3 regions of the Streptomyces albireticuli genome follow, and region 2 is predicted to be linked to each of the others. Evidence: riboswitches for the same ligand, from Rfam matches in the RefSeq annotation. Region 2 holds a riboswitch; each other region holds the start of a gene.
What was found. A riboswitch is a leader RNA that binds a small molecule or an ion and turns the genes downstream of it on or off. The one in region 2 is predicted to bind cyclic di-AMP.
Positions count from the first base shown of each region.

Region 1: linked by a shared signal. The riboswitch ahead of SMD11_RS08630 (M23 family metallopeptidase) and the one ahead of SMD11_RS29300 (C40 family peptidase) in region 2 are both predicted to bind cyclic di-AMP.
Region 3: linked by a shared signal. The riboswitch ahead of SMD11_RS20290 (transglycosylase family protein) and the one ahead of SMD11_RS29300 (C40 family peptidase) in region 2 are both predicted to bind cyclic di-AMP.

Region 1 is NZ_CP021744.1:2,078,884-2,089,026, reverse strand. It holds gene SMD11_RS08640 (M16 family metallopeptidase) at 1-583, shown strand, start outside; gene SMD11_RS08635 (M16 family metallopeptidase) at 601-1,968, shown strand; cyclic di-AMP (ydaO/yuaA leader) riboswitch at 2,164-2,319, shown strand; gene SMD11_RS08630 (M23 family metallopeptidase) at 2,333-3,139, shown strand; gene SMD11_RS08625 (GntR family transcriptional regulator) at 3,332-4,111, shown strand; gene SMD11_RS08620 (HPr family phosphocarrier protein) at 4,264-4,545, opposite strand; gene SMD11_RS08615 (bifunctional GNAT family N-acetyltransferase/acetate--CoA ligase family protein) at 4,667-7,489, shown strand; gene SMD11_RS08610 (DUF5998 family protein) at 7,587-8,174, shown strand; gene SMD11_RS08605 (alkaline phosphatase family protein) at 8,174-9,388, shown strand; gene SMD11_RS08600 (thymidine kinase) at 9,450-10,121, shown strand; gene SMD11_RS08595 (VOC family protein) at 10,096-10,143, opposite strand, start outside.
Region 2 is NZ_CP021744.1:6,757,639-6,767,781, forward strand. It holds gene SMD11_RS29265 (universal stress protein) at 1-40, opposite strand, end outside; gene SMD11_RS29270 (response regulator transcription factor) at 275-922, shown strand; gene SMD11_RS29275 (FAD/NAD(P)-binding protein) at 954-2,513, opposite strand; gene SMD11_RS29280 (MFS transporter) at 2,700-4,214, shown strand; gene SMD11_RS29285 (helix-turn-helix domain-containing protein) at 4,252-5,076, opposite strand; gene SMD11_RS29290 (sodium:proton exchanger) at 5,450-6,691, shown strand; gene SMD11_RS29295 (carboxylate-amine ligase) at 6,723-7,805, opposite strand; cyclic di-AMP (ydaO/yuaA leader) riboswitch at 8,138-8,316, shown strand; gene SMD11_RS29300 (C40 family peptidase) at 8,320-8,793, shown strand; gene SMD11_RS29305 (S1 family peptidase) at 8,893-9,963, opposite strand.
Region 3 is NZ_CP021744.1:4,680,023-4,690,165, reverse strand. It holds gene SMD11_RS20305 (DUF501 domain-containing protein) at 1-147, opposite strand, end outside; gene SMD11_RS20300 (FtsB family cell division protein) at 202-672, opposite strand; gene eno (phosphopyruvate hydratase) at 785-2,071, opposite strand; gene SMD11_RS20290 (transglycosylase family protein) at 2,406-3,158, opposite strand; cyclic di-AMP (ydaO/yuaA leader) riboswitch at 3,162-3,346, opposite strand; gene SMD11_RS20285 (transglycosylase family protein) at 3,608-4,651, opposite strand; gene SMD11_RS20280 (cytochrome P450 family protein) at 4,842-6,104, opposite strand; gene SMD11_RS20275 (DUF6479 family protein) at 6,269-6,700, opposite strand; gene SMD11_RS20270 (hypothetical protein) at 6,876-7,631, shown strand; gene SMD11_RS20265 (nucleoside triphosphate pyrophosphohydrolase) at 7,634-8,611, opposite strand; gene SMD11_RS20260 (SurA N-terminal domain-containing protein) at 8,721-9,338, opposite strand; gene SMD11_RS20255 (serine/threonine-protein kinase) at 9,529-10,143, opposite strand, start outside.

The sequences.
Region 1 (10,143 bases), 4.7 Mb from region 2:
GCCCTCGCGCGCCCTGATGGCCGCCTACCGGCTGCCGCACGACGGCACCCGTGAGGCCGACGCCGCCGACCTGGCCCTCACCGTCCTCGGCGGCGGCGAGTCCTCCCGGCTGCACAACCGCCTGGTCCGCCGCGACCGCAGCGCCGTCGCCGCAGGCTTCGGGCTGCTCCGGCTCGTGGGCGCGCCCTCGCTCGGCTGGCTGGACGTCAAGGCGTCGGGCGGCGTGGAGGTCCCGGACATCGAGGCCGCCGTCGACGACGAGCTGGCCCGCTTCGCCGCCGAGGGCCCGACCCCGGAGGAGATGGAGCGCGCCCAGGCCCAGCTGGAGCGCGAGTGGCTGGACCGGCTCGCGACCGTCAGCGGCCGCGCCGACGAACTGTGCCGCTTCGCCGTGCTCTTCGGTGACCCGCAGCTCGCCCTGACCGCCGTGCGGCGCGTGCTGGACATCACCCCGGAGGAGGTGCAGGCGGTCGCCAAGGCCCGGCTGCACCCCGGCAACCGCGCCGCGCTGGTGTACGAACCGACCGCCCCCGAGGCCGCCGAGGCCGATGTGACCGCTGAAGAGACGGAGACGGCCCAGTGAGCGACGCCGCGGCCACCATGACCTTCCACCCGCAGCCGCAGCCCGGCGCGCCCACGCCGTGGGCCTTCCCGGCCCCCGAGCGCGGTCAGCTGCCCAACGGCCTGACGGTGCTGCGCTGCCACCGCCCCGGCCAGCAGGTCGTCGCCGTCGAGATCAACCTCGACGCGCCCCTGGAGGCCGAGCCGGCCGGCCTCGACGGCGTCTCCACCATCATGGCGCGCGCCCTCTCCGAGGGCACCGACAAGCTGACGGCCGAGGAGTTCGCCGCCGAGCTGGAGCGCTGCGGCGCCACCCTCGACGCGCACGCCGACCACCCGGGCGTCCGGATCTCCCTGGAGGTCCCGGCCTCCCGGCTGGTCAAGGCGCTGGGTCTGCTCGCCGACGCGCTGCGCGCCCCGGCCTTCCCCGACGGCGAGGTCGAGCGGCTCGTCCGCAACCGCCTGGACGAGATCCCGCACGAGCTGGCCAACCCCGCCCGCCGGGCGGCCATGGCCCTCTCGGCGCAGCTCTTCCCGGCCGACTCGCGGATGTCGCGCCCCCGTCAGGGCACCGAGGAGAGCGTCGAGCGCATCGACGCCGCGTCCGTGCGGGCCTTCTACGAGGCGCACGTCCGCCCCGTCACCACCACCGCCGTTGTCGTCGGCGACTTCACCGGCGTCGACCTGGACGCCGCGCTCGCGGACACCCTCGGCGCCTGGACGGGCTCTCCCGCGGCCCCCCGGCAGGCCCCGCCCATCACGGCGGACGACACGGGCCGTGTGGTCATCGTGGACCGGCCGGGCGCCGTCCAGACCCAGCTGCTCATCGGCCGGATCGGCGCCGACCGGCACGACCGGGTCTGGCCCGCCCAGGTGCTCGGCACCTACTGCCTCGGCGGCACCCTCACCTCCCGCCTGGACCGCGTCCTGCGCGAGGAGAAGGGCTACACCTACGGCGTCCGGGCGTTCGGCCAGGTGCTGCGCTCCACGCCGGACGGCACGGGCGCGGCCATGCTGGCCATCAGCGGCTCGGTGGACACCGCCTCCACCGGCCCGGCCCTCGACGACCTGTGGACCGTGCTGCGCACCCTCGCGGCCGAGGGTCTGACGGACGCCGAGCGCGATGTGGCGGTGCAGAACCTCGTCGGCGTCGCGCCGCTGAAGTACGAGACGGCGGCGGCCGTCGCGGGCACGCTGGCCGACCAGGTCGAGCAGCACCTCCCGGACGACTTCCAGGCCCGGCTCTACGAACGTCTCGCGGCGACGGGCACGGTGGAGGCCACGGCGGCCGCCGTCAACGCCTTCCCGGTCGACCGGCTCGTGACGGTCCTCGTGGGCGACGCCGCGCAGATCGCGGAGCCCGTGAAGGCCCTGGGCATCGGCGAGGTGACGGTCGTCACCGGCTGACGCTTCGTCAGGAAGTGGGGAGGCGCGTGAGGTCGGCGAGACCCACGCGCCTCCCTTATGTCCGATTTAGTGGAGTGGTTGCACGTCTGGCATGTGGCGTACGCCACAAAACGTGAGTTCTGTTTGCCGTTCGAATCGGGCGCCGTTTAGCGTCAGGGCGGTTGTCCGTCAGATGTGAGTCGCATCCGCGGCCCCGGGCAACCATCGCCGAGTCCCCGTACGGCGCGAGCCAGGGGAGCCGGGGACCCACATGTCCCTGGGGTGAATCGGGTCCCTTTCCGGAGGGAGCCGTAGGAGACCTTCCTGCTCCGAACCCGTCAGCTAACCCGGTAGGCGAGAAGGAAGGAAAGGAATAGCCGCACCTATGGCGTTCACTCGTGCCACCGGGAAGCACCGTCGTCCGAGCCGCGCCGTGCGCACCGGCGCGAACATCGCGGGCATAGCCACCCTGACGGCCACCGGCGTCGTCGCCGGCTTCGCCGCCCCCGCGCTCGCCGCCACCACCGACGACGCCCCGCGCGCCGAGGACACCGGCCTCACCCAGGCCATCGTCATCGGTGAGGACACCGCCACCCGCGTGGGCGAGCAGGCCGAGGTCCAGCGCAGCTCCGCCGAGGAGACCAGCGCCCGCCTCCAGGCCGAGGCCGAGGCGAAGAAGCAGGCCGCCGAGACCAAGAAGCTCGCGGACGAGGCCGCCCGCAAGGCCGAGGCCGAGCGCAAGGAGCAGGAGCGCATCGCCCGCGAGGAAGAGCGCAAGAAGCTCAACGCCTACGTGTCGCCGATCGAGGGCTCGTACGTCTCGACCTCGTACAAGGCCTCCAGCGGCCTGTGGTCCTCCGGCAGCCACACCGGCGTCGACTTCCACGCCGAGTCCGGCACGTCGGTCCGCTCCGTCGGCGCGGGCACCGTGGTCGAGGCCGGCTACGGCGGCGCCTACGGCAACAACGTCGTCATCAAGCACAACGACGGCACCTACACCCAGTACGGCCACCTGTCGTCCATCGGCGTCAGCGCCGGCCAGACGGTGACCGCGGGCCAGGAGATCGGCATCTCCGGCGCCACCGGCAACGTCACCGGCCCGCACCTGCACTTCGAGGCCCGCACCGGCCCCTCCTACGGCTCCGACATCGACCCGGTGGAGTACCTGCGCTCGCACGGCGTCGGCATCTGACACCCGCGCGCACCGCGTCGTTCCACGAAGGCCCCGGCCCCCGGCCGGGGCCTTCGTGTTGGCCAAAACATATCGATGAAATCCTCGGCGCCATCGGAAATCGCGGGCCGCTGCAATAGAGTCGTTGACCAGGCGTCAATCGGCCGCGTTTCGCGGGGGTCAATGCGGAGGTTCACCCATGCGGGGCCGTACGTGAACGGCGATGGTAAAGCGGCACCGAACGGCGGCCGCATTTCGGCGCACGCGGTCTGCACGGCGATCCGCGACGACATCGTCACGGGCGTCTTCCCGCCCGGTGGCCGGCTCACCGAGGAGGTCCTCGCCCGCCGGTACGGCGTCTCCCGGGTGCCCGTGCGCGAGGCGCTGCGCACCCTCGCCTCCGAAGGCTTCGTGACCACCCGCAGGCACGCGGGCGCCTGTGTCGCCGAGCCCACCGAGCAGGAGGCGGCCGATCTCATCGAGGTCCGGGCGCTGCTGGAGCCGCTGGGCGCCGCGCGGGCCGCGCAGCGCCGTACGGAGGCGCACCTGAAGGTGCTGCGCGGCCTGGTCAGGCTCGGCCAGGAGCGGGCCCGCGGCGGCCGCACGGGCGAGCTGCGCCCCTTGGACGACTGGTTCGACGAGACGCTCGCCCAGGCGTCCGGCAGCCCCAGCCTCGCGGCCCTGCTCACCCAGCTCCGGCTCAAGATCTCCTGGGTGTACGTGCCGGAGCCGCCGGCCCGGCCGGTGGTGGCCTGGGACACCTGCGCGGCCCTGGTCGACGCCGTCGCGCGCGGGGACGCCGACCGGGCGCGGGCGCTCGCCACGGCCCGCGCCGACCGGGCGCCCGGCGCCTACCGGCTGCGGAGCGCGTCCCGGCCGCGGCACGCCGGGGGCCCGGAGCGGCCGCCGGCGCAAACGGACCGGGAGCACCGGAAACAAACCCCCGGACAAAGCCCGAAACAATCTGTGCACACGGCGAGCGCACGTTCTTAACAATTGGCTGCTATTCCCGCCCGGCGGGAAGGCCGGAATTCCTCCGGCGCGCGCACCGGAAACCGGTGCGGGAAGGAAAGCCCGGGAACGACAGCGGGGCCGCGGCGGCCTCGATCGGCCGCCGCGGCCCCGCCGCGCGCGATTCCCGTGAATCAGACGGTCTCCGGGAGCTCCTCGAGACCCTCGGCGACCAGCTTCGCCAGACGGTCCAGGGCGGCCTCGGCACCCTCGGCGTCGGACGCGAGCACGATCTCCTCGCCACCCTGGGCGCCCAGGCCCAGCACGGCCAGCATAGAGGCGGCGTTGACGGGGTTGCCGTCGGCCTTGGCGATCGTCATCGGGACGCCGGCGGCGGTCGCCGCACGAACGAAGATCGACGCCGGACGGGCGTGGAGGCCCTCGGCCCAGCCGACGTTGACGCGGCGCTCAGCCATGGTGTTGCCCTTCAAGTCGTAAGGAGTTGTCTAGACCAGTGTTGCACAGGGGCGAACGTGCTCCTGGTTCACCCCGGACGGCCCTAGGCGGGTTGTCGGCGCCCGGCCTTACGCTGACCCCATGCAGACGCCGTCCGAGCAGGTGTATCCGGCCCACTGGGAAGCCGACGTGGTGCTGCGCGACGGCGGTACCGCGCACCTCCGCCCCATCACGGCCGACGACGCCGGGCGGCTGGTCAGCTTCTACGAACAGGTCTCGGACGAGTCGAAGTACTACCGCTTCTTCGCCCCCTATCCCCGCCTCTCCGACCGGGACGTGCACCGCTTCACCCATCACGACTACGTCGACCGGGTCGGGCTCGCCGCCACCGTCGGCGGCGAGTTCATCGCCACCGTCCGCTACGACCGGATCGACCCCCGCGGCCTGCCCTCCTCCGGCCCGGCCGACGAGGCGGAGGTCGCCTTCCTGGTCCAGGACGCCCACCAGGGCCGCGGCGTCGCCTCCGCCCTGCTGGAGCACATCGCGGCCGTCGCCCGCGAGCGCTCCATCCGGCGCTTCGCCGCCGAGGTGCTGCCCGCCAACACCAAGATGATCAAGGTGTTCACGGACGCCGGCTACACCCAGAAGCGCAGTTTCGAGGACGGCGTCGTCCGCCTGGAGCTGGACCTGGAGCCCACCGACCGGTCCCTCGCCGTGCAGCGCGCCCGCGAGCAGCGCGCCGAGGCCCGCTCCGTCCACCGCCTGATCGCCCCCGGCTCCGTCGCCGTCGTCGGCACCGGCCGCGAGCCCGGCGGGATGGGCCGGGCCGTGCTGCGCAATCTGCGCGAGGGCGGGTTCACGGGCAGCCTGCACGCGGTCAACCGCGCCTTCCCCGAGGGCGGCTCCGTCCTGGAGCCCGAGGGCGTGCCGGCCCACCGCTCGGTCCTCGACATCCCCGGCCCGGTCGACCTCGCCGTCGTGGCCGTCCCCGCCGAGCAGGTGCCCTCCGTCGTCGCCGAGTGCGGCGAGCACGGCGTCCAGGGCCTCGTCGTCCTCTCCGCCGGCTACGCCGAGAGCGGCGCCGACGGCCGCGACCGGCAGCGCGAGCTGGTCCGCCAGGCCCGCTCGTACGGCATGCGCCTCATCGGGCCCAACGCCTTCGGCCTGATCAACACCGCCCCGGGCGTCCGGCTCAACGCCTCGCTCTCGCCCGAGCTGCCCGCCGCCGGCCGGCTCGGCCTCTTCAGCCAGTCCGGCGCCATCGGCATCGCCCTGCTGTCCGGGCTGCACCGCCGCGCCGCCGGCCTGGTCGGGGTCTCCACCTTCGTCTCCGCCGGCAACCGCGCCGACGTCTCCGGCAACGACTTCCTCCAGTACTGGCACGACGACCCGGACACCGACGTCGTCGTCATGTACCTGGAGTCCATCGGCAACCCCCGCAAGTTCGCCCGGCTCGCCCGGCGCACGGCGGCCCGCAAGCCGGTCGTCGTCGTCAAGGGCGCCCGGCACGGCGGCGCCGCGCCCACCGGGCACGCCGTCCCCACCACCCGCATCCCCGACGCCACCGTCTCCGACCTGCTGCGGCAGGCCGGCGTGATCCGCGTCGACACCGTCACCGAGCTGGCCGACACCGGGCTGCTGCTCGCCTCCCAGCCGCTGCCGGCCGGTCCCCGCGTCGCCATCCTCGGCAATTCCGAGTCCCTCGCCCTCCTCACCTACGACGCCTGCCTGACCGACGGCCTGCGCCCCCAGCCGCCGTACGACCTGTCGACGGCCGCCGAGCCGGAGGACTTCCGCGCCGCCCTGGCCCTGGCCCTCGCGGACGACGAGTGCGACGCCGTCGTCGTCACCGCCATCCCCTGGGTCGGCGAGGCCTCCGCGGCCGACCTCGCGCGGGCGCTGCGCGCCGCGGTGGCCGCCGCCCCGGCGGCGAAGCCGGTGACGGTGGTCCATCTGGAGATCCCGGGCCTCGCCGAGGCCCTCGCGGCTCCCGAGGGCGGGAGCGACGGCGAAAGCGCCGGCAGCGGCGGTGACGGCGACGGGGAGCGCCCGGCCCCCGCCGTCCGGATCCCCGCCTACCCCGCCGCCGAGCGTGCCGTACGGGCCCTGGCCGAGGCCGTGCGGTACGCCCGCTGGCGGCGGCTGGCCGCCGAGCCCGGCAAGGTGCCCGAGTACGACGACATCGACGAGGCGGGCGCCGCCGCCGACATCGACGTCCTGCTCGCCGCCCACGGCGCCGTGCCCGGGACCTCGCCCACGGAGCCCGCGGACCCCCGCGCCGTCACCCTCTCCGCCGCCGACACCCAGCGCCTGCTCGCCCGCTACGGCATCGCCGTGCTGCCCGCGCTGCCCGCCCCCGACCCCGACACCGCCGTCCGCGCCGCCCGGCGGCTCGGCTTCCCCGTCGCCCTCAAGCCCACCGCCCCGCACCTGCGCCACCGCGCCGACCTCGGCGGCGTCCGGCTCGACCTGGGCGGCGAGACGGAACTGCGGAGGTCCTACACCGAGTTGACCGAGCTCCTCGGCAAGCCCGAGGAGACCCGCTTCGTCGTCCAGTCGATGGCCCCGCGCGGCGTCGACACCGTCGTGCGGGCCGCCATCGACCCCGCCGCCGGGGCCGTGCTCTCCTTCGGCCTGGCCGGGGCGCCCTCCCTGCTGCTCGGCGACACCGCGCACCGCCTCGTGCCCGTCACCGACCGGGACGCCGCGGAGCAGATCCGCTCGGTCCGCACCGCGCCGCTCCTCTTCGGCTGGCGCGGCAGCACCCCGGTGGACACCCGGGCCCTGGAGGAGCTGCTGCTGCGCGTCTCCCGCCTGGTCGACGACCACCCCGAGGTCGTCGGCGCCGACCTGGAGCCCGTGATCGTCGCGCCGCAAGGGGTCCATGTGCTCGGCGCCGTCATCCGCCTCGCCCCGCCCCCGGCCCGCACTGACCTCGGCCCGCGCAGCCTCCCGGCCTACTGACGGCCCGCCGCCACCTGCCCCGCGAGGCCCCCGGGCTCCGCCGTCCGTCCGTGCGGGCACGCACGGACGGACCCCGTACGCCCCGTAGGATGGGCGTATGGCGAAGACCGGTACGACGACCCAAGGGCTGCGCGCGGCGATCGAGCGCAGCGGCTACTACCCGGCCCTCGTGGCCGAGGCGGTGGAGGCCGCCGTGGGCGGGGAGCCGGTCGTGTCGTACCTCGTGCACCAGGAGACGACGTTCGACTCCAACGAGGTGCGCCGCCATGTGACGGTCCTCGTCCTCACGGGCAACCGCTTCATCGTCAGCCACACCGACGAGCAGGCGGCCGACGGCACCTCCCCGTCCCCGTACGCCACCACCTCCACCGAGTCCGTGAAGCTCGACCGGATCTCCTCCGTGGTGCTCAGCCGCGTCGTCGCCAACCCCGAGGCGTACACCCCGGGCACCCTGCCCCGCGAGGTCGTCCTCACCATCGGCTGGGGCGCGGTCTCCCGGATCGACCTGGAGCCCGCCGCCTGCGGCGACCCCAACTGCGACGCCGACCACGGCTACACCGGCTCCGCCACCGCGGACGACCTGAGCCTGCGCGTCAGCGAGGCGGGCGACGGCCCGGACACCGTCCGGCAGGCCCTCGCCTTCGCCCAGGCGCTCTCCGAGGCGACCGCGGCGACCGGCCGCTGATGTCCTACCCGCTGACCTCGGGCGCTCCGTCCTCCTGGTCCGAGCCCGCCCCGCTCGACCCCCGCTCCGCCCCCCTCCCGCGCTACGGCACCGGCTCGCTCGCCGACCTGCTGCCCGCCGTCGCCTCCGGCATGGGCGTCCCCGGCCTCTCCACCGGCCTGGAGCTGACCCCCGCCGACCGCGTCTGCGTCTTCCTGGTCGACGGCATGGGCTGGGAGCTGCTGCGCGCCCACCCCGCCGAGGCACCGTTCCTGCATTCGCTGCTGCCGAGCTCCATGAACGGCACCGGCGAGCCGATGACCGCGGGCTTCCCCTCCACCACCGCGACCTCGCTCGCCTCCGTCGGCACCGGACTGCCGCCGGGCGCCCACGGCCTGCCCGGCTACACCGTCGCCGACCCGGCGACCGGCGCGCTGATGAACCAGCTGCGCTGGCGCCCGTGGACCGACCCGCACGTCTGGCAGCCGTACCCCACCGTCTTCCAGCTCGCGGACGCCGCCGGCGTGCACACCTGCCAGGTCTCCGCGCCCGACTTCCAGCACACCCCGCTGACGAAGATCGCGCTCAGCGGCGGCACCTTCCACGGCCGGCTCTCCGGCGAGGACCGCATGGACCTCGCCGCCGACCGGCTGGGCGCCGCCGACCGCTCGCTCGTCTACACCTACTACAGCGACCTCGACGGCAAGGGCCACCGCTTCGGCGTCGACTCCGACGACTGGCGCGGCCAGCTGATGTACGTCGACCGGCTGGCCCAGCGCCTCGCCGAGCAGCTGCCGCCCCGCTCGGTGCTCTACGTCACCGCCGACCACGGCATGATCGACATCCCGTTCGACCCCGAGTCGCGCATCGACTTCGACGAGGACTGGGAGCTGCGCGCCGGCGTGGCCCTCCTCGGCGGCGAGGCCCGCGCCCGCCACGTCTACGCGGTGCCCGGCGCCGCCGCCGACGTCCTGGCCGTCTGGCGCGAGGTGCTCGGCGAGCAGATGTGGGTGGCCGGCCGCGACGAGGCCATCGAGGCGGGCTGGTTCGGCCGGCCCGGCGACGGCGTGGACGACCGGGTGCACGGCCGGATCGGCGACGTGGTGGCCGCGGCCCGCGACGACATCGCGATCGTCGCCACCGAGACCGAGCCCAACGAGTCCGCGATGGTCGGGCTGCACGGCTCCATGACCCCCGTGGAGCAGCTGGTGCCGCTCCTCGAAGTCCGGTCCTGAGCCCGCGTCACCGCCCCACCCGCCCCCCACACGACGACTGATGAAAGGCATTGGCTTCCCCATGCCCGAGCTGGTGTTCTTCTCCGGAACCATGGACTGCGGAAAGAGCACCCTCGCTCTGCAGATCGAGCACAACCGGTCCGCCCGCGGCCTGCAAGGGCTGATCTTCACCCGGAACGACCGCGCCGGCGAGGGCAAGCTCTCCTCCCGGCTCGGCCTGGTCACCGACTCCGTCGAGGCGGGCGAGGGGTTCGACTTCTACGCGCACATCGTCGCCCACCTCTCCGCGGGCGGCCGCGCGGACTACGTCATCGCCGACGAGGCGCAGTTCCTCGCCCCGGAGCAGATCGACCAGCTGGCCCGCGTCGTCGACGACCTCGAACTCGACGTCTTCGCCTTCGGCATCACCACCGACTTCCGCACCAAGCTCTTCCCCGGCTCCCAGCGCCTCGTCGAGCTGGCCGACCGGATAGAGGTGCTCCAGGTCGAGGCGCTGTGCTGGTGCGGCGCGCGGGCCACGCACAACGCCCGTACGGTCGGCGGACAGATGGTCGTCGAGGGCGCGCAGGTCGTCGTCGGCGACGTCAACCAGCCGGAGACCGTGGTGGGTTACGAGGTGCTGTGCCGCCGCCACCACCGGCGCCGGCTGACCGCGGCGGCGGCCCGCGCCGCTGCCCTGTCGCCCGACGTGCTGCCCGTCGACCCCGTCAGCGAGCCGTCCGCCGGAGTGTGAGGACCGCCCCCTCCGGGTCCGC
Region 2 (10,143 bases):
CGTCCACACCGACCACCACGCGCTGTACGACCTCCGACATGACCTCCGCCTTTCTCCGGGCGCGCTCTTCAGAGAGCTGCGTTTCGTCCGCTTTTGCTACCTTTCGCCTTCGAGGTTAGGTGCCGGTGCGTGCCTCGGGGATCCCGCCTTCGGCCGACCCGACGGGCGACCCCGCCTCCGCCGATCGGGGGAGGCCGCCGGAGGCCGCCGGGCGGTCGGCGTGCCCCGCCCGGCCTATCGTGGATGCCAGGACCAGTACGGGAGGACGATTCCTGTGACGGATTCCGGAGCGCGGGTGACGGTCGTGGTGGCGGACGACCACCCGGTCTACCGCGAGGGCATCGCCCGCGGGCTCCAGCTCAGCGGGCGGATCGAGGTGCTCGCCGAGGTCGGGGACGGCGCCGAGGCCCTGGAGCTGATCCGTGAGCTCACGCCCCAGGTCGCCCTGATCGACTACCGCATCCCGACGATGGACGGCATCGCCGTCGTCCACGCCCTCGCCCGGGACCACCTGCCGACCCGCGCCCTGCTGCTGTCGGCCACCACCGACGCCGCCGTGGTCTACCGCGCGGTGCAGGAGGGCGCCGCCGGATACCTGGCCAAGGACGCCAAGCGGTCCGAGATCGTCGACGCGGTGCTGAAGGTCGCGAACGGCAAACAGGTGGTCTCCGAGGAACTGGCCGGCGGGCTCGTCGACGAGATCCGGATGCGCGCCGACCGGGACCCGGCCGTCCTCTCCGAACGCGAGCGGCAGGTCCTGCGCGGCTTCGCCGAGGGCAAGAGCATCCCCCAGCTGGCCTCCGAGCTGTATCTGGGCGCCAGCACCGTGAAGACCCACACCCAGCGGCTGTACGAGAAGCTCGGCGTCTCCGACCGCGCCGCCGCCGTCGCGGAGGCGATGCGGCGCGGGCTGCTGGAGTGACGCCCCCGGCGCCCGCCCGCCCGTACCGGGGCTACACCGGGACCTCCGCCCCGGCCAGCTCCCGCGCCACCTGACCGGCCTGCCGCACCACATTGCCCAGCAGGTTCGAGAACGGCACGCGGACGTGCGTGCCGACGCCCACCACCCAGATCCGCTCCGGCGGCGCCCCCGGCCCGCGCCGCACCCGCAGATCCGCCTCCAGGTGGTCGACGGCCGCGCGCGCGCCGGGCGGCGCGTCCAGGTACAGGCCCGTGCCGTCGTGGTTCCAGCACAGCGCCGGCGGCAGGAAGCCCGTCGCGTTCACGGCGTAGTCGAAGCGCTCCGGCGCGGCACCCGGGCGCTCCACCCGCCAGGCGCCGTCCTCGAAGGCCACCAAGCCGGGGTACGAGCCGGCCAGCCGCAGCGCGCCCGACTCGGCGTGCGCCAGCAGCCGCCGGGCGTTGCGGGAGGTCATCGCCGTGACGTAGCGGCCGGTCAGCCGGGCGAAACGGGACAGCAGCGCCTCCGTGCGGCCGGGCGGGAGCGACGGCCCGAGGGCGATGAGGGCCTCCATCAGCGCCACCATGATCCCCGGCCACCACAGGGCGTCCCGCTCCACCAGCGCGGTCTCCTCCCGCAGCCGCTGGAGCGGGTCGGCCGCCCGGGACGTCTGACGGCGCAGCGGCACCCGGCTCAGCAGCCGCACCGACTCCACCGCGCAGCGCAGCACCCGCTCCTCCAGGAGCGGGTCGGCCGGGTCGAGCCGGGCGAGCCGCTCCAGCGGCGGGAACGCCCGTACCGGCGCGGCCAGCGACACCCGGACCGCGGGCAGCAGGCCCGACGGCGAGGTGAGCGTCACCCGGTGGCCGTCGCGGCACAGCAGCAGCGCCGCGTCGATCGCCGACTGGTGGCTGCCGAGCACCAGCACCGTCGACCCGGCGGGCAGCCGCTGCCGGATCCGGGCGGCGGGGTACGGGCTGTCCAGGTACCGGGGATGGTCCTGGAAGGCGGCGAAGCCGTCCGGGACCCGCGGCCGGTGGACGCCGGTGGCGACGACGACCTCGTCGGCCCGCAGCTCTTGGCCGTCGCCGAGCCGCACCCGGTGGCCGGCGGCCCCGGTGGTCACGGACCCGGCCGTCCCCCGGACGTGCCGCACCTCGACGCCCAGCTCCCGGGCCCGCGCGCGGGCCCGGTCGAAGCGGTCGTGGCAGTACGCGGCCATCCGCGCCCGGGGCACACAGTCCAGCGGGCCCGCCTCCAGGCCCTGTTCGCGCAGGTGGTCGATGAAGTCACCCGGCCGGTCCGCCAGCAGGGAGTTGATCTCGGCGGCGGTGTTGCACAGCAGCAGCGGGTCGCGGTCCCCGAACGCCAGGCCCCAGCCCGGCGGGTTGGGGTCCACCAGGCGGACCGACCGGATCCGGCCACCGGAGGGAGGCCGTCCGCCCCCTGCCCGGTCCCGTGCGCCCAGTAACTCCCGCACCAGCTGCACCACGAAGCTCGTCCCGGCGACACCGCCGCCGATGACCACCACGTCCCGCCCGGGGCCCGGCCGCTCCCGGAGCTCGCCGGCACACCCCCCGCCGTCGGATTCGGCCGTACGTCCCACAGGCACCCCCTATTTCCTCTTTCCCCGGGGCAACCTGCCCAGTCGGCCGTACACCGGAACCCCCGCCGTCCACAGCGGCGCAAAAGTCCCGCTCGCCGCCGTACGGGCCACGGGATGCGGGCCGCCGGGGCCCGGGTTAGGTTCCCCCACGTGGACCCTGTCTCCTCCGCGGGCCCTCCCGGCCCGAAACCCGTGGGTTCCGCTCGCTGGGGGATGCTCGCCGTCCTCTGCGCCAGCCTCCTGCTGGTCGCCATGGACGCCACGATCCTCAACGTCGCCCTGCCGTCGCTGATCACGGAGATGCGGCCGGACGCCCTCGAACAGCTGTGGATCATCGACATCTACGGTCTGGTGCTGGGCGGCCTGCTCGTCACCGCCGGTGCGGTGGGCGACCGGCTGGGCCGGAAGCTCCTCTTCGTCACCGGCTTCGCGCTGTTCGGCGCCGCCTCCGTGCTCGCCGCCACCGCGGGGTTCGCCGACAGCGTCCTCCAGCTGATCGCCGGCCGGGTCCTGCTCGCCATCGGCGGCGCGATGGTGATGCCCTCCACGCTGTCCCTGATCCGCACGATCTTCACGGACCCGCACGAGCGCACCCTGGCGATCGGCATCTGGGCCGCCGTCGCCGGGGCCGGCGCGGCGATCGGCCCGCTGGTGGGCGGCGTCCTGGTGGACGCGTTCTCCTGGTCGGCGGCCTTCTGGGTGAACGTGCCGGTGGTGGCCGTCACCCTCGTCGCGGCCGTCCTGCTGCTGCCCGAGTACCGCAGCCCGTCGCACCACGACCTCGACCTGCCGTCCGCCGTGCTGTCCGTGGCCGGGGTCATCGCCACCGCCTGGGGCATCAAGCACCTGGCCGGCGGATTCCGCCCGGCCGACCTGGCCGTCCTGCTGGTCGGACTGGCCGCGCTCACCTGGTTCGTCCGCCGCCAGCTGGTCGCCGCGGATCCCCTGCTGGACGTCCGGCTGTTCGCCAACCGCCCCTTCCTGGCCGCCGCGCTGGCCACCCTGATCGCCATGATGGCCATCGGCGCCGCCCTCTTCCTGCTCTCGCTCTGGCTCCAGTACGTCCAGGGCCACGACGCGCTCCAGGCCGGGCTGCGGACGCTGCCGGTGGCCCTCGCCGCGCTCGCCGCCGCCCTGCTGACCCCGTGGCTCCTGCGGCACACCGGCGTCCGGCCGGTGCTGACGGCGGGTCTGGCCGCCCTGCTCTGCGGCTTCGTCCTGCTGGCCGCCGCGCCCCAGCCGCTGGGCTACGGCACCGTGGTGATCGCGCTCGTCACCTTCGGCCTCGGCGACGGCCTGGCCATCACCGCCTCCGCCGCCGTGATGGTGGCCGCGGTCCGGCCCGAGCGGGCCGGGCAGGCGGGCGCGGTGTCGGAGAGCGCGTACGAACTGGGCATCGGCTTCGGCGTGGCGCTGCTCGGCAGCGTCCACAACACCCTCTACCGCTCCGGGATGACCGGCCTGCCGGAGGCCGTGCGCGGCGGAGAGCTGGAGAGCGCCCGTGAGTCGGTGGGCGGCGCCGAGCAGGTGGCCCGGACGCTCGGCCACGACACCGAGGAGGGAAGGGCGCTCCTGCTGACGGCGCGGTCGGCGTTCGATGACGCCCTGACCGCCACCTCGTGGGTGTCCGTCGGCATCGTGGCGGTGGCCGTCGTCCTGGCGGCCGCCCTGGTGCCGCGCGGCTTCCGGGCCGACTCCGCCCACTGAGACGGCGCGCCCTCCCGCCCGTACCGCCGCCGGTCCGTCAGCCGGCGTGGAGCGTCGGCCTGGGCGCCGGGCTGGGCCGCTCACCGGGGTGGAAGACCAGCACCATCAGGCGGGCCCGGGGCGAGGCCAGGGGCTGCGCGCCGCACAGCGACACCCAGCCGGGCCCCTTCGTCGCGTGCAGCAGGGGCCGTTCGTCGCCGTCCGGATGGATGTACGCGCGCCCGCCCGCCTCGTACAGCGGGCCGGCCACCGGGTCGGCGAGGATGTCCGCCTCCAGCTCGGCGAGGGTCTCGTCGTGCGGCAGCGCGGCCACGGCGGCCCGCAGCTGCGGCAGGATCATCGGCGCCCAGCGCTCCCGCCAGCCCGTGAGGACCGTCCGGGCCTCGGGGTGCAGCGCCATCCAGCGCATGGTGTTCTCCGGCACCTCGCCCCGGGGGAACAGCTCGGCGAACGCCTGGTTGTGCGCGAGGACCCGCCAGGACTGGTCGTTGAGATAGGCCATGTGGGACAGCCCGTCGACCACGTCCTGCCACGCCCGCGACACCTCCGTCCCGGAGCGCTGGTGCAGCGGGTACGGCGGGTCGCGGTGCACGGCGTACAGCCACAGCGACGTCCACTCCTGCTCGGTGAACTCCAGCAGCCGGGCCACGTCGCGCAGCAGCTCCTCGGGCGGGTTGGGGTACGCGCCCGTCTCCAGCCGGTTGAACGTGCCGTAGGTGCGGTGGAGCAGCTGGTCGATCTGGCTCTGCGTCAGCCCCGGCGCGCGCCGCCCCTGCCGCGAGGGCCGGGCCAGGCCGTGGTCCTCCGGGGCTATCCGGGCCCGCCGGCCCCGCAGCAGATCCTGTAGTGCTTCCTTGTCCACGGTGCACCCCTAATATCACGACCGGCACCGCAGAGGAAGCCGATTTCATAGGAGAATTTTTCCAATGAAAAGTTCTCGACAGAAATGATCGCATCCTTGCTGCATGATCTACGTACGGGTCAGCAGTCACGGGGGTGCCGCTGACCTGATCAGCGTCGACCCGGCCGGGACGGCGGCGAAGGGAGCACCGCATTCGTTCGCTGACCGACCGTCCGGGCCGGCAGCGGACGGGGAACATCCGCCGCCAGCTGCCCCGCGCGACGTTATGGACCACGGGGCGCGAGGGGTGCCGGTCTCGGCCGAACGGGCGGCGCGGGAACCCGCGCCGGGCTGTCCCCGTCCCTCCCGCACCGTCTGCTGATAGATCCGCGGTATGGGCGACGAGGAGCGGCGGACCGCGGTGCCGTCGGCCGCGGCGGCCGCCGTACGGATCGGCGCCGCCTGTGCCGGCGCGCTGCCCGCCGTCGCCGTGCGGCTGAGCGGGACCGGACTCGCGCCCGGCTGGGCGGTGGCCGTCTTCGGGCTGGGCGTGCTCTCCGCGGCGCTCCTGCTGATGTGGGCCGCCGAGACCGCCCGCGCCGACATGGCCGGAGCGCTCGCCCTCGCCCTGCTGGCCTTCATCGCGGTCCTGCCGGAATACGCCGTGGACCTCTACTTCGCCTACGCCGCGGGGTCGGACCCGTCCTACGCCGCCTACGCCGCGGCCAACATGACCGGCGCCAACCGGCTCCTCGTGGGCGTCGGCTGGCCGCTCGTCGCCCTCGCCGCGGCGCTCGCCCTGCGCCGCCGGGGCGCGCCGCCGGTCGGCATCACCCTCGAACCGCACCGCCGGATCGACGTGGCCTTCCTCGCGGTGGCCGCCGTGCTCGCCTTCGTGATGCCGCTCACCCGGGAGATCGCCTGGTACGTGCCGCTCGTGCTGATCCCCTGGTACGGCTACTACCTGTACCGCATCGGCAAGTGCTCCTCGGGGGAGATGGAGGAGCTGATCGGGGTGCCGGCCCGGCTGGCCGCGCTGCCGCGGACCACCCGCCGGGTGACCACGGCGACGCTCTTCGCCGGCGCGGCGGCCGTCGTCTTCGCCTGCGCCGAGCCGTTCGCCGACGGCCTGGTCGAGGCGGGGGCCTCGCTGGGCATCGACCGCTTCGTGCTGGTGCAGTGGCTCGCCCCGCTGGCCTCGGAGGCGCCGGAGCTGCTCGTCGCCGTCGTCTTCGCCTGGCGGCTGCGGGCCGGCGACGGCCTCGGCGCTCTGCTGTCCAGCAAGGTCAACCAGTGGACGCTGCTGGTGGGCTGCCTGCCCCTGGCCCACGCCGCCGGTGGCGGCGGGGCCGCGCTCCCGCTGGTGACGAGGCAGGTGGACGAGGTCGCGCTGACGGCGGCCCAGACGGTCCTGGCCGTCGTGGTCCTGCTGGACCTGCGGTTCGCGCGGTGGCAGGCCGGCTGCCTCTTCGTGCTCTTCGCCGTGCAGTTCGCGCTGCCCGGTGAGTCCGCGCGCCTCGTCCTGACCTATGTCTATCTGGGCCTCGCGGCCCTGCTGCTGACCACCCGGCTGCGCGAGCTCCCGGCCACCGCCCGCGCGCTGGGCGGGCGGATCGAGGAGGATCCGCACTACTGAGCCCCGTGCGCGCGGGCCCGCCGGGCCCGGCTCACGGCTCGGTGATCAGATCCGTGAGCGCCCTGATGCCGTCCGACGCCAGGACGCGCCGTTGCCGGTCCGCCGGGGTGCCTCGGCGCAGCAGCCGGTGGACCAGGGAGCTCACCTGCCGGGTGTCGCCCGACTCCTCCAGGGCCTGTCCTATGTGGGTGAGAAGGGTGAGGACCACGGCGTCGGCGCCCCGGCGCCTGCCCTCGGGGTCCACCAGCACGCCGTCCAGCCCGTACCGCGCCGCGTGCCAGTTCGAGGCGTTGAGCAGCTCGGGGGTGCAGGGGGTGAGCAGCGGGCCCGTCTTCTCGTCCCGGATGGCCGTGGCCACCAGGGCCCGGACGATCCCGGCGAACATGACGGCGTCGTCGACCCGCAGCTGGACGTCCAGACAGCGGACCTCGATCGTGGGGTAGCGGTCGGACAGCCTCGCCTGCCAGTAGAGCTGCCCCCGGTCGGTGATCGCGCCGGCGACGAACAGCGCCTGGATTCGCTCTTCGTAGTCGGCGAGATCGGTGAAGTGCGGGGGCGGGCCGCTGACCGGCCAGCGGCTGTAGACCACCGTGCGCCAGCTGGCGAAGCCGGTGTCCTGGCCGTGCCACATGGGGGAGTTCGCGGCCATGGCCACCAGGACGGGCAGCCAGGGCCGGACGCGGTTGAGTACGCCTACGCCCACCTCCCGGTCGGGGATGGCGACATGCACATGCATCCCGTTGACCAGCTGCTCGTCGACGAGCTGCGGTGCCACGGAGTGCATGGCCAGATAGCGGGGACTGCGCGTCACGGGCACGGGGGCCAGCCCGGCTCGCGGCGCGGTCCCGCTCGCGGCGATGCGGCACCCGGTGCGCTTCGCGGCGGAACTCACCGCGTGACGCAGCCGCAGCAGATGCCTGCTCGCCTCCGCCAGATCCGAGCAGACCGGAGTGGCAACTTCCACTTGGGCCTGCAACAGTTCCGGCTGAATCTCCCGCTCGTGGACGACCGGCTCCAGGTCCACCGCCGCACAGACCTGTTCTGCCATCGGTACGGGCAGCGCGGTGGCCGGGTCGAGCAGAAGATACTCCTCCTCGATCCCTAGGGTGAGCATGCCGTATCGCTACCCCCGCGCCCTCCCGGCGAACCGCGCACGGGGGCCGTCCCGGGTTTCTGTCGCAAAGACGCCGGACCCTTCTGCGGATACCGGCTCCGGGGTGCGTCGGGTGACGCGATTTCGGTCTCCGGGCATCTCGGCAACTTCCTTGCGAGAAAAGGATTTACGAGGTCCGTGTGGTGCGAAAACATACCCCGGTTCCCTGAATGGCCGTGAAGTGAAGAAGTTCACAGAAACCCCTCCCGGCGCCGGATTCCGGCATTCCGTGATGCAGGATCTTGGATCGAACACAAGATCCCGTCACCGAGGCGGGCGACCCGGGCGGACGCCGAGTCCTGCCGCCGTACCGGGTGCGGACAGATCGAAAAGGATCGGCAGGAGCGGGAGACCCAAGCACGGCGGACCACGATGGCGGTGGTCCTTGGGGTGAAGTCACTCAGGTGACCGGGCAACTTCGACAGCCCGAACCCGACAGGTCATCTTTCGCAGGCGGATGACGAAGGGTTTTGTCATGTCTGCGATTCCTGGCATACCGGCGCTCAAGTCCCGGGCCGTGGCCGCGTCCGTCCTCACCGCGGCCACCGTGACCGCGTCGATGCTCCTGCCCGGTGTGGGATCCGAGGCCCAGGCCGCGACGCCCGGTCAGACCGCCGTGAAGGTCGCGGCCTCCAAGAAGGGCTCGCCCTACCAGTACGGCGCGGCCGGCCCCAACCGGTTCGACTGCTCGGGCCTGACGCTCTACTCCTTCAAGAAGGCCGGCAAGACGCTCCCGCGCACCGCCGCCCAGCAGTACAACAAGACCCGTCACCTCTCGGCGGGCTCCCGCCAGGTCGGCGACCTCGTCTTCTTCCACTCCGGCAGCAACGTCTACCACGTGGGCATCTACGCCGGCGACAACAAGATCTGGCACTCGCCCAAGCCGGGCGCGTCCGTCCGCATGGAGAAGATCTGGAGCAGCGGCGTCTGGTACGGCCGCGTCAACTGACGGCCCGTACGGTGCCACGCCACGGCGCGGCCCCCGGCTCTCCGTGAGGAGCGCCGGGGGCCGCGCCCGTTCCCCGGGGCGGCACGGAGCCCCGAGGGGTCACGGGAGCTGTGCCCCGAAGGCCCGGAGGGCGTCCGTCACCGGCTGGAAGAACGTCTCGCCGCCGGACGAGCAGTCACCGCTGCCGCCCGAGGTGAGCCCGAGCGCGGTCCCGCCGTCGAAGAGCGCGCCGCCGCTGTCGCCCGGCTCGGCGCAGACCGTGGTGTCGATCAGACCGTCGACCTGGCCCTCCTCGTAGTTGACGGTCGCGTCGAGGCCGGTCACCTCGCCGCCGCTGACGCCGGTGGTGCTGCCGCTGCGCCGCACCGGCTCGCCGACCGTCGCCTCCGCGGCCCGGGTGATCTGCTGGCTCCCGCCGTTGTACAGATTGACGGCGCTGGGGTGGGCGACGGAGGCGGTGTAGCGCACGAGGGCGTAGTCGTGGCCGGGGAAGGACGACTGCTCGGTCACCCCGATCACGGGGCCGCCCTGGGTGGCGGACCACTGCGCCGAGGCGTTGCCGCAGTGTCCGGCGGTGAGGAAGTACGGCTTCCCGCCCTTGGTGATGTTGAAGCCGAGCGAGCAGCGCACCCCGCTGCCCCAGATGGCGTCGCCGCCCATGAGGTACGGGCGGAAGGTCCCGGACGTCCTTCTGAGCGCGGCCCTGTCGCCCAGGCCCGCGACGACCTTCTCCAGCCGGGCCAGCCGGGCGCCCCCGACCGTGCTGTCGGCGGTGACCACGACCTTGTTGCGGCGCGGGTCGACCGACCAGGCGGTGCCGGGTATCGCGGCGCGCTCCTTCAGGGTGCTCCGGGCCGCCGCGAGCTCGGTGGCCGAGTGCCGGACGAGCCGGGCCTCGGCCCCGGCGGCGCGGACCTTCGCGGCGGTCGCCCGGTCGAGGACGCCGACGACCAGGGTGCGGGCCGCGGCGTCGTAGTACGCGCCGGCCGTGTCCGCCGCCGGCAGGCTCGCGGTGAGGTCCCGCGCGAGCCGGCCCGCGCTCCCGGCGGAGAGCGTGGCCGGGCCGGGGGAGGCGTGGGCGCTCGGCAGGGTGAGCGCGGTCGCGGTCAGGACGGTGGCGGCAGCGGCGGCCAGGGCCGCGCGGCGGGCAGGGGTGCGGGAACGGTTCACTCGTGCCTCCTGTGGGGGAGTGCCCGACATCGATGTCGGGCGTGGAGGTCGTGCGTGAGGTGGGGGCACGGCGCGACGGCCGATGAAATGGTCGCGTCCATGTCAATTGACCTCAGTGTCACCAGAGGGCCGGGCGGCGTTCAAGGGCGACATCCGGTCGCGCGCCCGGACGGCTCACTC
Region 3 (10,143 bases), 2.1 Mb from region 2:
GGTCTCGACGACGTCGGGGTTGCCGCAGGGGCAGCGGTGGGCGATCGTGCGCAGCCCGCGCGGCGGGCGGCCCAGCTGCTCCTTGAACGCGGCGATGTCCGCGTCGGTGGGCTCGGTGGGCTCGGTCTTCGGAGGAGGGGTGTCCATGTGCTCGCTCGTGCTCGCTCGTACTCGGTCTCGGATCGGGGTCGGGGGTGCGGCTCAGGGTGTGTCGGCGTCGGCGGTGTCCACGCCGTCCCAGAGGTTGCTGTACCAGGGGCGGTCCGCGGCCCCCTGGTCCTCGGGCCGCTTGGCGTCGCCGCTGCCGTCGACCACGCTGTAGCCGGTCTCGCCCTCGCGTACGTAGTGCAGGTGTTCGCGCGCCTGCTGCTCGACGTAGGCCGGGTCCTCCAGGCGCGCCTTGTGGTCCAGCAGCTCCTGGACCTGCTCGCGCGCCCGCTCGGACTGGCGCCGCTGGTCGGCGATGTCCGAGCGCTGGGTGACCCACTGGCGCATGGGGTAGGCGAGGGCGACGACCAGGGAGCAGACGACGAGCGCGAGGAGCGCCGCGCGGCCGGTCAGCCGGCTGCGGCGGGGCGGCTTGGCGCGGTAGACCCGGGCCGAGGGCCCGTTGACGAGCACCGTGCCGAGCGCCTTGAGCTTGGTCGCGGTGGAGAACCGGTCAGCCACCACATCGCCTCCCCGTTACGAACGTACGTCCCCGGCCACGGTACGGGACCGTGGCCGGGGACGTAGTGAGGCTGTCGACTCTCCCGGGGGAGTTTTCTCAGCCCTTGCCGTTCGTTCAGTTCGCGGAGCGGAACCGCGGGAAGGCGCTGCGGCCCGCGTACACCGCGGCGTCGTCGAGGATCTCCTCGATGCGCAGCAGCTGGTTGTACTTGGCGACACGCTCGGAGCGGGCCGGGGCACCGGTCTTGATCTGGCCGCAGTTGGTGGCGACGGCCAGGTCGGCGATGGTGACGTCCTCGGTCTCGCCGGAGCGGTGCGACATCATGCACTTGAAGCCGTTGCGCTGGGCCAGCTCGACGGCGTCCAGGGTCTCGGTCAGCGAGCCGATCTGGTTGACCTTGACCAGCAGGGCGTTGGCGGCGCCCTCCTCGATGCCGCGGCCGAGGCGCTCGGGGTTGGTGACGAACAGGTCGTCACCGACGATCTGCACCTTGTCGCCGAGGCGCTCGGTGAGGGTCTTCCAGCCGTCCCAGTCGTCCTCGAACAGCGGGTCCTCGATGGAGACCAGCGGATACGCGGCGACGAGCTCCGCGTAGTAGTCGGTCATCTCGGCGGCCGAGCGGGACTTGCCCTCGAACTCGTACGCGCCGTCCTTGTAGAACTCGGAGGCGGCGACGTCGAGCGCGAGCGCCACGTCCTGGCCGGGGGTGTAACCGGCCTCCTTGATGGCCTCGAGGATGAGGTCGAGGGCCTCGCGGTTGGAGCCCAGGTTCGGGGCGAAGCCGCCCTCGTCGCCAAGGCCGGTGGACAGGCCCTTGCGCTTCAGGACGGCCTTGAGGGTGTGGTAGACCTCGGTGCCCCAGCGCAGCGCCTCGGAGAAGGACTCGGCGCCGATCGGCGCGATCATGAACTCCTGGATGTCGACGTTGGAGTCGGCGTGCGACCCACCGTTGAGGATGTTCATCATCGGAACGGGCAGCAGGTGCGCGTTCGGGCCGCCGAGGTAGCGGAAGAGCGGCAGGTCGGAGGCCTCGGACGCGGCGTGCGCGACGGCAAGGGAGACGCCGAGGATGGCGTTGGCGCCGAGCGAGCCCTTGTTGTCGGTGGCGTCCAGGTCGAACATGGCCTGGTCGATCAGGCGCTGCTCGGTGGCGTCGTAGCCGACGAGCTCCGGGCCGATCTGCTCGATGACGGCCAGGACGGCCTTCTCGACGCCCTTGCCGAGGTAACGGTTCTTGTCACCGTCACGGAGCTCGATGGCCTCGAAGGCACCGGTCGAGGCACCGGACGGCACGGCGGCACGGCCCGTGGAGCCGTCGTCGAGGCCGACCTCGACCTCGACCGTGGGGTTGCCTCGCGAGTCGAGGATCTCGCGAGCTACGACGACGTCGATGGACGGCACGAGGGTCTCCTTCGTGTGTGTCTGGAGTTCTGCACCCCGAGCCTAACGGGCCCCGGAGGCTCCCCCTGCCGTTGGACCGGTTTCCCGGGCCGGGAAGCCGGAAAAAACAACACAAACGCCGAGATCAGGGGACGAATGTCAAGGGTGTTCGCTCAGCGGTGAAGGGAGCGGGGAACCGCCCGTGGCCGGGCGGCGGTGCGCCGGGAAACGGCGGAAGCCCCGCTCCGGCGCGCGCCCGGGGGCGCGGCGGAGCGGGGCGACCGCTGCGATCGGTGTCCGGCCGGCGACGGGTGAGCGTCCGGCCGGGCGGCGGCGGGGCGTGGCGCCCGCCGGGTCAGCGCAGGTGCAGCTGCTGACCGACGAAGATCAGGTCGGCGTCCTCGACGACGTCCTTGTTCAGCTCGTGGAGCTTCTGCCAGCCGCCCTTGACCTTCTCGGTCTCGGCGATCTTGGCGAGGGTGTCGCCTTCCTTGACCTGGTACTCGCCGTCACCCTTCTTGAAGGACCCCGAGGCGGAGTGCTTCGGGGCGGCCGGCTTCGGCGCGGGGGCCTCGTCCTGGTCGTCGGCCTGCGGGGCGACGTACTTCGGGGCGCTCTGCTTCGGCGCGGTCCGCTTGGGCGCGGCCTGGCGCTCGCTGCGGTCGGCGTGCGACTTGGTGGAGGTGCCGCGCGAGGACTTGGCGGTGCTGCCGGAGTCGGACGTGTCGACGTCGGCCTTGGCGCCACCCGGGGTCAGGCCGGGCACGGCGCAGCCCCAGGCACCCGGGCCCTGCATGGCGAGCAGCTTCTCGGCGACGGCGATCTGCTGGCTCTTGGTGGCCTGGTGCGGGTACGCGGCGTACTGGCCGCCGCCCGCGGCGTCCCAGGAGGACTTCGAGAACTGGAGGCCACCGTAGTAGCCGTTGCCGGTGTTGATGGACCAGTTGCCACTGGACTCGCACTGGGCGACCTTGTCCCAGGTGGAGACGGAGGCGGCGTTCGCGGAGGTGGCGATCATCAGCGGGGCGGCGACGGCCGCGCCGGTGACACCGGCGAGCGTGACGATGCGGACGGCCTTGGACGGACGACGGTGCTTGCCCTTGGACATGAGTCGTTTCCTCACCGACGCCTACGAGGTGAGCTGTCGGGTTCGGGCTAGTGAGTTCGCCCGGCCGGTCGTGCGAGCACTCCCGGCTTCACCCCAAGCCGTTCCGGCCTCCCCCGGTCACCGACCGACGGAATCCGTTCCGGCGCCTACCTTGGTTCCCCCGCTCCTGCCTACGGCGCTTAACGCGACGACTCCGCCGGCCGCCGGCAGGATTCGGCGTGGCGACCGTGGTGCTCGCGGTGGCGAGCGGTCACGACGGTAAACACAGTCGGCCGGAGGGTTCAAACCCCTCTTTCCAGCCACAGTTGCCTCTGGTTACCCATGGGAACCCGACATTTCCGCAGGTGAGGGCGGGTGCGGAAAGTCCGGGAGGATGCCGTTCCGCCGAAAAGCAACGAGACCCATGTCTCACTTTCGACTGGAACGGACATTCCCCCCGAACTGCCGCGCTATTTGCCCATCTCAAGCCTCTGACCAGGAAGGATCAGATCCGGATCCTTGCCGACCACCTTCTCGTTGCGCTCGTAGAGCGAGTGCCAGCCACCCGTAACGGAGTGCTTCTCCGCTATCGCTGACAGATTGTCACCGGGACGCACGGTGTAGTCGCCGGCCGCCGGCACACCCGGGCGCGCCTCGTCGCCGCCCCGGGACGGGCGCTGCTCGTCGTCCGAACGCGGCGGATCCGCGCGGTGCTTGCCCGTGCCCTCCCCGGCGGGGGCGCCGGGCGTACGGGAGTCCGCGGGGCCGGGCGTCGTGCCGGGGGTGCCCGTGGGCGGGTTGACGGGGGCCGTGGGGATCGCGGTGGGGTCGTCGGTGGGCGCGCCGCCGGGTCCGGCGTCCGGCCGTCCGCTCGCGGGGGCCGAGGGCGAGCCGGAGGGGGTCCGCGACGGGGATCCGTCGCCCTTGCCCGGCTCCCCGGAGCCGGAAGGCGTTCCGCTCGGGGCGGGTGCCGACGGGGACGGCGAGGAGGACGGCGTGGAAGGCTTCGACGGCTCGGAGGGCTTCGGCGACTCGGAGGGCTTCGTCGGCTCGGACGGCTTCGTCGGCTCGGACGGCTTCGACGACGCGGGCGACTCGGAGCGGTCCGTCGACGGGGACGGCGAGTGCTCCGGCGCGCGCGGGGCGGGAGACTCCGGCCGCGAGGGGTCCTTCGTGCTCCCGGGGTTCACGTCCGGCGCCCGGCCGCCCTTGCCGAGACCGGCCGCCGCGCCGCAGTTCTGCCAGGCGCTCGGGCCGCTGCCGTTGAGGATCTTCTCCGCGACGGCTATCTGCTGGGACCGGCTCGCGAGGTCGGGGCGCGGGGCGTACACCCGGCCGCCGTTCTGCTCCCAGAGCTCCTGGGTGAGCTGAAGTCCGCCGTACGAGCCGTTGCCGGAGTTGGCGCTCCACATGCCTCCGCTCTCGCACTGCGCGACGCGGTCCCAGGTCGGGGCGTCGGCCGCGTGGGCGCCGGTGGCGGCGAGCAGCGGCATGGCGATCGCCGATCCCGTCACCCCCGCGGCGACCACGATGGCGGGTGCCTGGCGGGGTCTGCGATGTCGACCGTTCCCGGAGCGCATGCGGTGGCCTCTCGTGTGGCGGCGGATATGGTCGTCGAAGATAGCGACGGCCCCCGGGAGTCACAAGCCGGTGTAGCGCAGGTCACGCGCAGATCACGTGCGGGGCACGTGGTATGACATGGGGTCATTTTTCGTGCGCCGTGAACTCCACCGGAAGCGTGCGCAGTCCGCGCATGATGAGCCCGCCGCGCCACCGCAGTTCCTCCGGATCGGCGGCCAGCCGCAGGTCCGGCAGACGGCGCAGCAGTGTGGCGAGGGCCGCCTGGCCCTCCAGCCGGGCGAGCGGCGCGCCCAGGCAGTAGTGGATGCCGTGGCCGTAGCCGAGGTGCTGGTTGTCGCGGCGGGCGAGGTCGAGGGTGTCCGGGTCGGCGAACCGCTCGGGGTCACGGTCGGCGGCGGCGAGGACGACGAGCACGGGGTCGCCCTCGGCGACGCGCTGCCCGCCGATCGTCAGGTCCTGGGTGGCGAACCGCCAGGTGGCGAGCTCCACCGGCCCGTCGTAGCGCAGCAGCTCCTCGACACCGGTCGCGAGCAGGCTCTCGTCGCCCTCGGCGAGGGCCCGCTGGAGCCGCGCGCGCTGCTCCGGATGGCGCAGCAGAGCGTAGGTTCCGTTACCGATCAGGTTCACAGTTGTTTCGAAACCGGCGAAGAGGAGGATGAAGGCCATCGCCGCGGCCTCGTTCTCCGTCAGGTGCTCACCGTGGTCGCTCGCCCGGATAAGGCCGGAGATGAGGTCTTCTCCCGGGTTCTCCCTCTTACGGTGGATCAGTTCCGCCAGATAGGTGCGCATCCGCTTGACCGCGCGGGCGACGCCGCCGCGCGGCCCGCCGCCGTGGCGGATCATCATGCCCGCCCAGTCGCGGAAGTCGTCCTGGTCCTCGCGCGGCACGCCGAGCAGGTCGCAGATCGCGTAGATGGGGAGGGGAAAGGCGAACTCGTGGATGAGGTCGGCCTCCCCTCTCTCCGCGAAGCCGTCGATGAGCTGGTCGGTCAGCTCCTGCACGCGGGGCGCGAACTCCGCGACCCGGCGCGGGGTGAAGGCCTTGGACACCAGCCGGCGCAGCCGGGTGTGGTCCGGCGGGTCGATGTTGAGCAGGTGCGTCATCAGATTGGCGCTGCGCTCGCCGGGGATGCCGACCTTGCCCTTGCCGTGGGCGGACTCGGAGTGGTGCACGGGGTTCTTCGAGAGCCGCTGGTCGGCGAGGGCCTGACGGGCGTCGGCGTACCGGGTGACCAGCCAGGCCTCGACACCGCTGGGCAGGGCGGTGCGGTGCACGGGGGCGTGCTCGCGCAGCCAGGCGTACGCGGGGTACGGGTCGGCGGCGAACTCCCAGGTGAAGAGGGGAGGCGCGGGAGCGGGGGCGGGCGAGGCGGTCTTGTCGTGCACGCTCCGACGCTACTAGGGCGGGGCGGGCGGGGCCGCCCCGCGCCCCTGGGACCCCGCCCGGGCCCCGGCGGAAAGGGGCGTACCGGGTGACGGGTCCCGGCAGGAAGGGGCGTTCCGGGTGACGGGTCCCGCGCGGCGGCACGCCGGCGGCGCACCCGGCGGCCTCAGTGGTGGCCGGGCCCGCCGCTGCCGAAGCCGCCGCTGCTGCCCGGGTTCCACTTCTTGCGCTCCTCCGACAGCTCCTCCGGGTGGCTGCCCGGGTTCTGCACCTCGTGCGGGAGCACCCGCTCCCCCTCCGCCTCCGGATGCAGCTCGTGCGACTCGCGGTGCTCGGTGACATAGCCGACCGTGCCCTCTTCGTCGTTGTGCCCGGGCCCGTGGTCGGGCGACGTCGGCCCGGTCTCGTGCTCCTGCCGCGTCTGCCAGGCGCCCATCCGGCGCTGCGGCGCGGAGGTCGGCGGGGGCTCCTGGTCCCGCTTCCGGAAGCCCTTGACGACGGCGACGATCAGCAGCGCGACCACGACGATGCCGACGATGAACTGGATGATGCCCCCCGCCCAGTGCGGGGCGGCGAGGACTGAGTACTCGATGCGCATGGGACTCGGGTACCCGGAGGCCGCCCGGACAAGTCGGTACCTAGGCCGAACGGGTGCCCGAGCGGGGGTGGGCCGACCCCGAAGTCATACTTACGTTCGACATTCGGGTCATTTGATGATCTTGCCGCCCAGGCCGCTCCGGCCGGCCGCGGATCCGTTTCACTAAGGAACAACCGTGCACGTTCACCCCCGCCGGTTCGCGGTCGCCACCCTGGCCGCCTCGACGCTGCTGCTGGCCACCGCCTGCGACGGCGGCTCCGGCAGCGGTTCCGGCTCCGGCTCCGGCTCCACGTCGAGCCCCGGGAACAAGGCGAAGCCGAGCAGCGCCCCGGCCCCTCTCACCCCCGCCCGCGCGAAGGACGCCCTCATCGGCGCCACGGACCTGCCGGCCGGCTGGAAGCTGGAGGAGAACGCCGTCATCGACAAGACCATGGGCGCCACCGACGAGATGCTGGAGAAGGCCCGCGCCCAGTGCGCGCCCCTGGTGACCGTCATCAATTCCGGCCGCCTGGAAGCGGACTACAAGGCCAACCTCCAGCAGGTCTTCGTCAAGCAGGGCGACGAGACCAACATCAGCCAGGACGTCAGCGGCTACACCCGCGAGCAGGCCGGGAAGGCCATGGCCGCGCTGCGCACGGCCGTCGGGAACTGTTCCTCCTTCAGCGCCACCATGAAGGGCAAGAAGGCCACGGTCACGGTGAAGGGGCTCGACGTGGCGAAGGCCGGCGACGACTCGCTCGGCTACACGGTCACCATCCTCGTCGGCGAGTACGCCATGGACTTCGACTTCGGCACGGTGCGCAGCCGCGGTGCCGTCACGACGGTCCGCAACAACTGGGGTGCCAACGGCGACCGCGGCAAGGAGGCCTTCACCAAGGGCCTCGCCAAGGCCGCCGAGAAGCTGACGGCGGCCGCGGCCGGGACCGCCTGACCTCAGCCGGCGGCGCCGCCCCGCGCCGACTCCGCGGCCACGATCGCGTCGCGGTAGGCGCGCGCGGCGGCGCGCAGCGCGGTCTCCGGCTCGACGCCGGACGCCTCGGCCCGCGCCGCCAGGGCCAGCAGCTCGTAGCCGATGCCGGACCCGGCCGGAAGGGCGACGTCCAGTCCCTCCGTACGGGCCCGGGAGGCCAGCTTCGCCGCGAGGGCGAGCGCCGGCTGACCCAGCGGGACGCCCTCGGTCACCGAGACCCGGCCCTTCTCCTCCGCCTTGGCGCGCAGCCAGTGCGCCTTGACCTCCTCCGGGGTCCCGGCGGTCTCCTCGCCGAAGACGTGCGGGTGGCGGTGGATGAGCTTGTCGACGATCGTGCCCGCCACGTCGTCGATCGCGAAGGGCTCGTCCGGGTCGTCCTGGGCGATCCGGGCGTGGAAGACGACCTGGAGCAGGACGTCGCCGAGCTCCTCGCGCAGCGCCTCCCGGTCCCCGGTCTCGATGGCCTCCAGCATCTCGTACATCTCTTCCAGGCCGTACTTCGCCAGGTCCTCGTGGGTGCGGATACCGCTCCACGGGCAGGCGCGGCGGATCCGGTCCATCACCTGGACGAGGTCCAGCAGCCGGGCGCCGGGCAGGTCGTACGAGCCGGGGAGCAGCTCCAGGGAGGGCATCGCCTCCCGGCCGGAGCCGGCCAGCCGGGCCAGCCCGTCGGTGAGGGCCGACTCGCCCTCGGCGGAGGTGAGCACGACCGCGCCGCGGCCGGTCAGGCAGTAGTCGACCAGCTCGCGGGCGGTGGCCGAGCCCTGCTCCACCTCGATCCCGGCCTCGCGCAGATAGGGCAGCTGCGGGTGGCCGGGGTCGCCGCACAGCACCCGGTCGGCGGCGCGCAGCGCCTGCCAGGCGGGCCAGGACAGCAGGCCCGGGGCGACCCGGTGGCTGGTGGTGAGCAGGACGATGCGGCCAGGTACGGACTCGTTCACACGGCCGAGCCTAGGCGACGCGGGGGGCGAGGGCCCAGACGTGCCGGATCGGGGGCGGCTTTCCGGGCCTGAGGTGCCGGTGCCCGGGCCCGGGCGCCGGCACCGTGGCTCAGGCCGGGCGCTCCGCGACGGGCGCGGCGGCGCGCAGCCAGGGCTCCTTGGCGGGCTGCGCCGTGCCGCGCTTGGAGTCCCAGGTGCCGTAGCGGGGGTTGACGTCGACGTTCAGGGCGTCGGAGGTGCGCATCAGGAGCTGGTTGGTCCGCTCGGTGCCGAACCGGGCGTCGAGCTTGGAGCGGACGAGCTCCACGGTCAGGGCCCGCTCGATCTGGTCCGGGGCGATCCCGAGCGCGAGGAACCTGTCGCGCACCGCCTCGGCCCCGCCGTTGGAGCGCTCGACCTGGGCGCGCTGCTCCTGGAGCTCGCGGCGGGAGACGGTGATGTCGTTGTCCTTGCCGGCCTTCTCGACGATGCGGTACTGGATGAGCCGCACGAGGGTGTCCTGGCCGAGCCGGGCGCTGTTGGCCGCCGCCTGCTGCCCCTGCGGGGAGGACCGCTGCGCCTCCCGGACCTCCGCCACCCGCGCCTGGAGCTGGGCGACGGTGATCCGGTCCTTGCCCACGACGGCCGCGGCACCCGGATGGGCGGTGGATCCGCAGGCGGTGAGGGCCGGTGCCGCGGCCAGCAGGGCGACGGCGGAGACGGAGAGCGCGGTCCTTCGGCGGATCATGAAGCCTCCCGGCAAAGATCGTGCGACGGTCCCTCGATGTTAGGGAGTCGGTGTGACGCGGGCCACCGATTCGACCAACGATTCGCGATTCGCGGAGACGCGCGGATCCGCCGACGGACCGTCAGCGCACCAGCCGGGCAGGCCCGGAGGCTCCCGGCGGCGGGCCCGGAGCGGGCCGGCGGCCGACTCCTCAGGCCCGCACCTGGCCGAGCCACTGGAGGGTGTGCCGGACCTCGGCGGGCAGGGGGTGGTGCGGGCCGTGCAGCCGCTCGGCGTCGTGGAGCAGCGCGACGAGCGTGTCGTGGGCGGCCTGCCGGTCGCCGAGGGACAGCAGCAGATGGCCTATGCGACGGCGGATGTCCAGGGGGGTGGTGGGGTCGTCCGGGTAGCCCTCGAAGCGCGGGAGCAGGGCGCGGTACTCGGCGAGCGCCGCGACCGCCTCCCCGAGCTGCTCCAGGCACTGCGCGGCGTCGTACTGGAAGCGAAGCACCCGGCGGGCGGCCTGCGGGCCGCTCTCCATGGCGTAGTCGTCGGCGAGGCGGCGCAGTTCGGGCAGCGCGCGCCGGTACTGGCCGTCGTCCATCAGCGTGGCCGCGTACTGCCTGCGGAGGGTGCGCACCACCGTGGACCGCTCGCCGTGCTCGGCGGCGGCCGCGGGGAGGATCGAGCCGAGGAGGTCCACGGCCTGGGTGATGCCGCCCTGGTCGAGGAGGCGCTTGACCTCTTCCACCGCTTCGGCCACGTCGGGACCGCTGGGGGCCTCCGGCGGCGGGCCGAGCAGCGCCGTCGCGGGGACCGGGGCGGG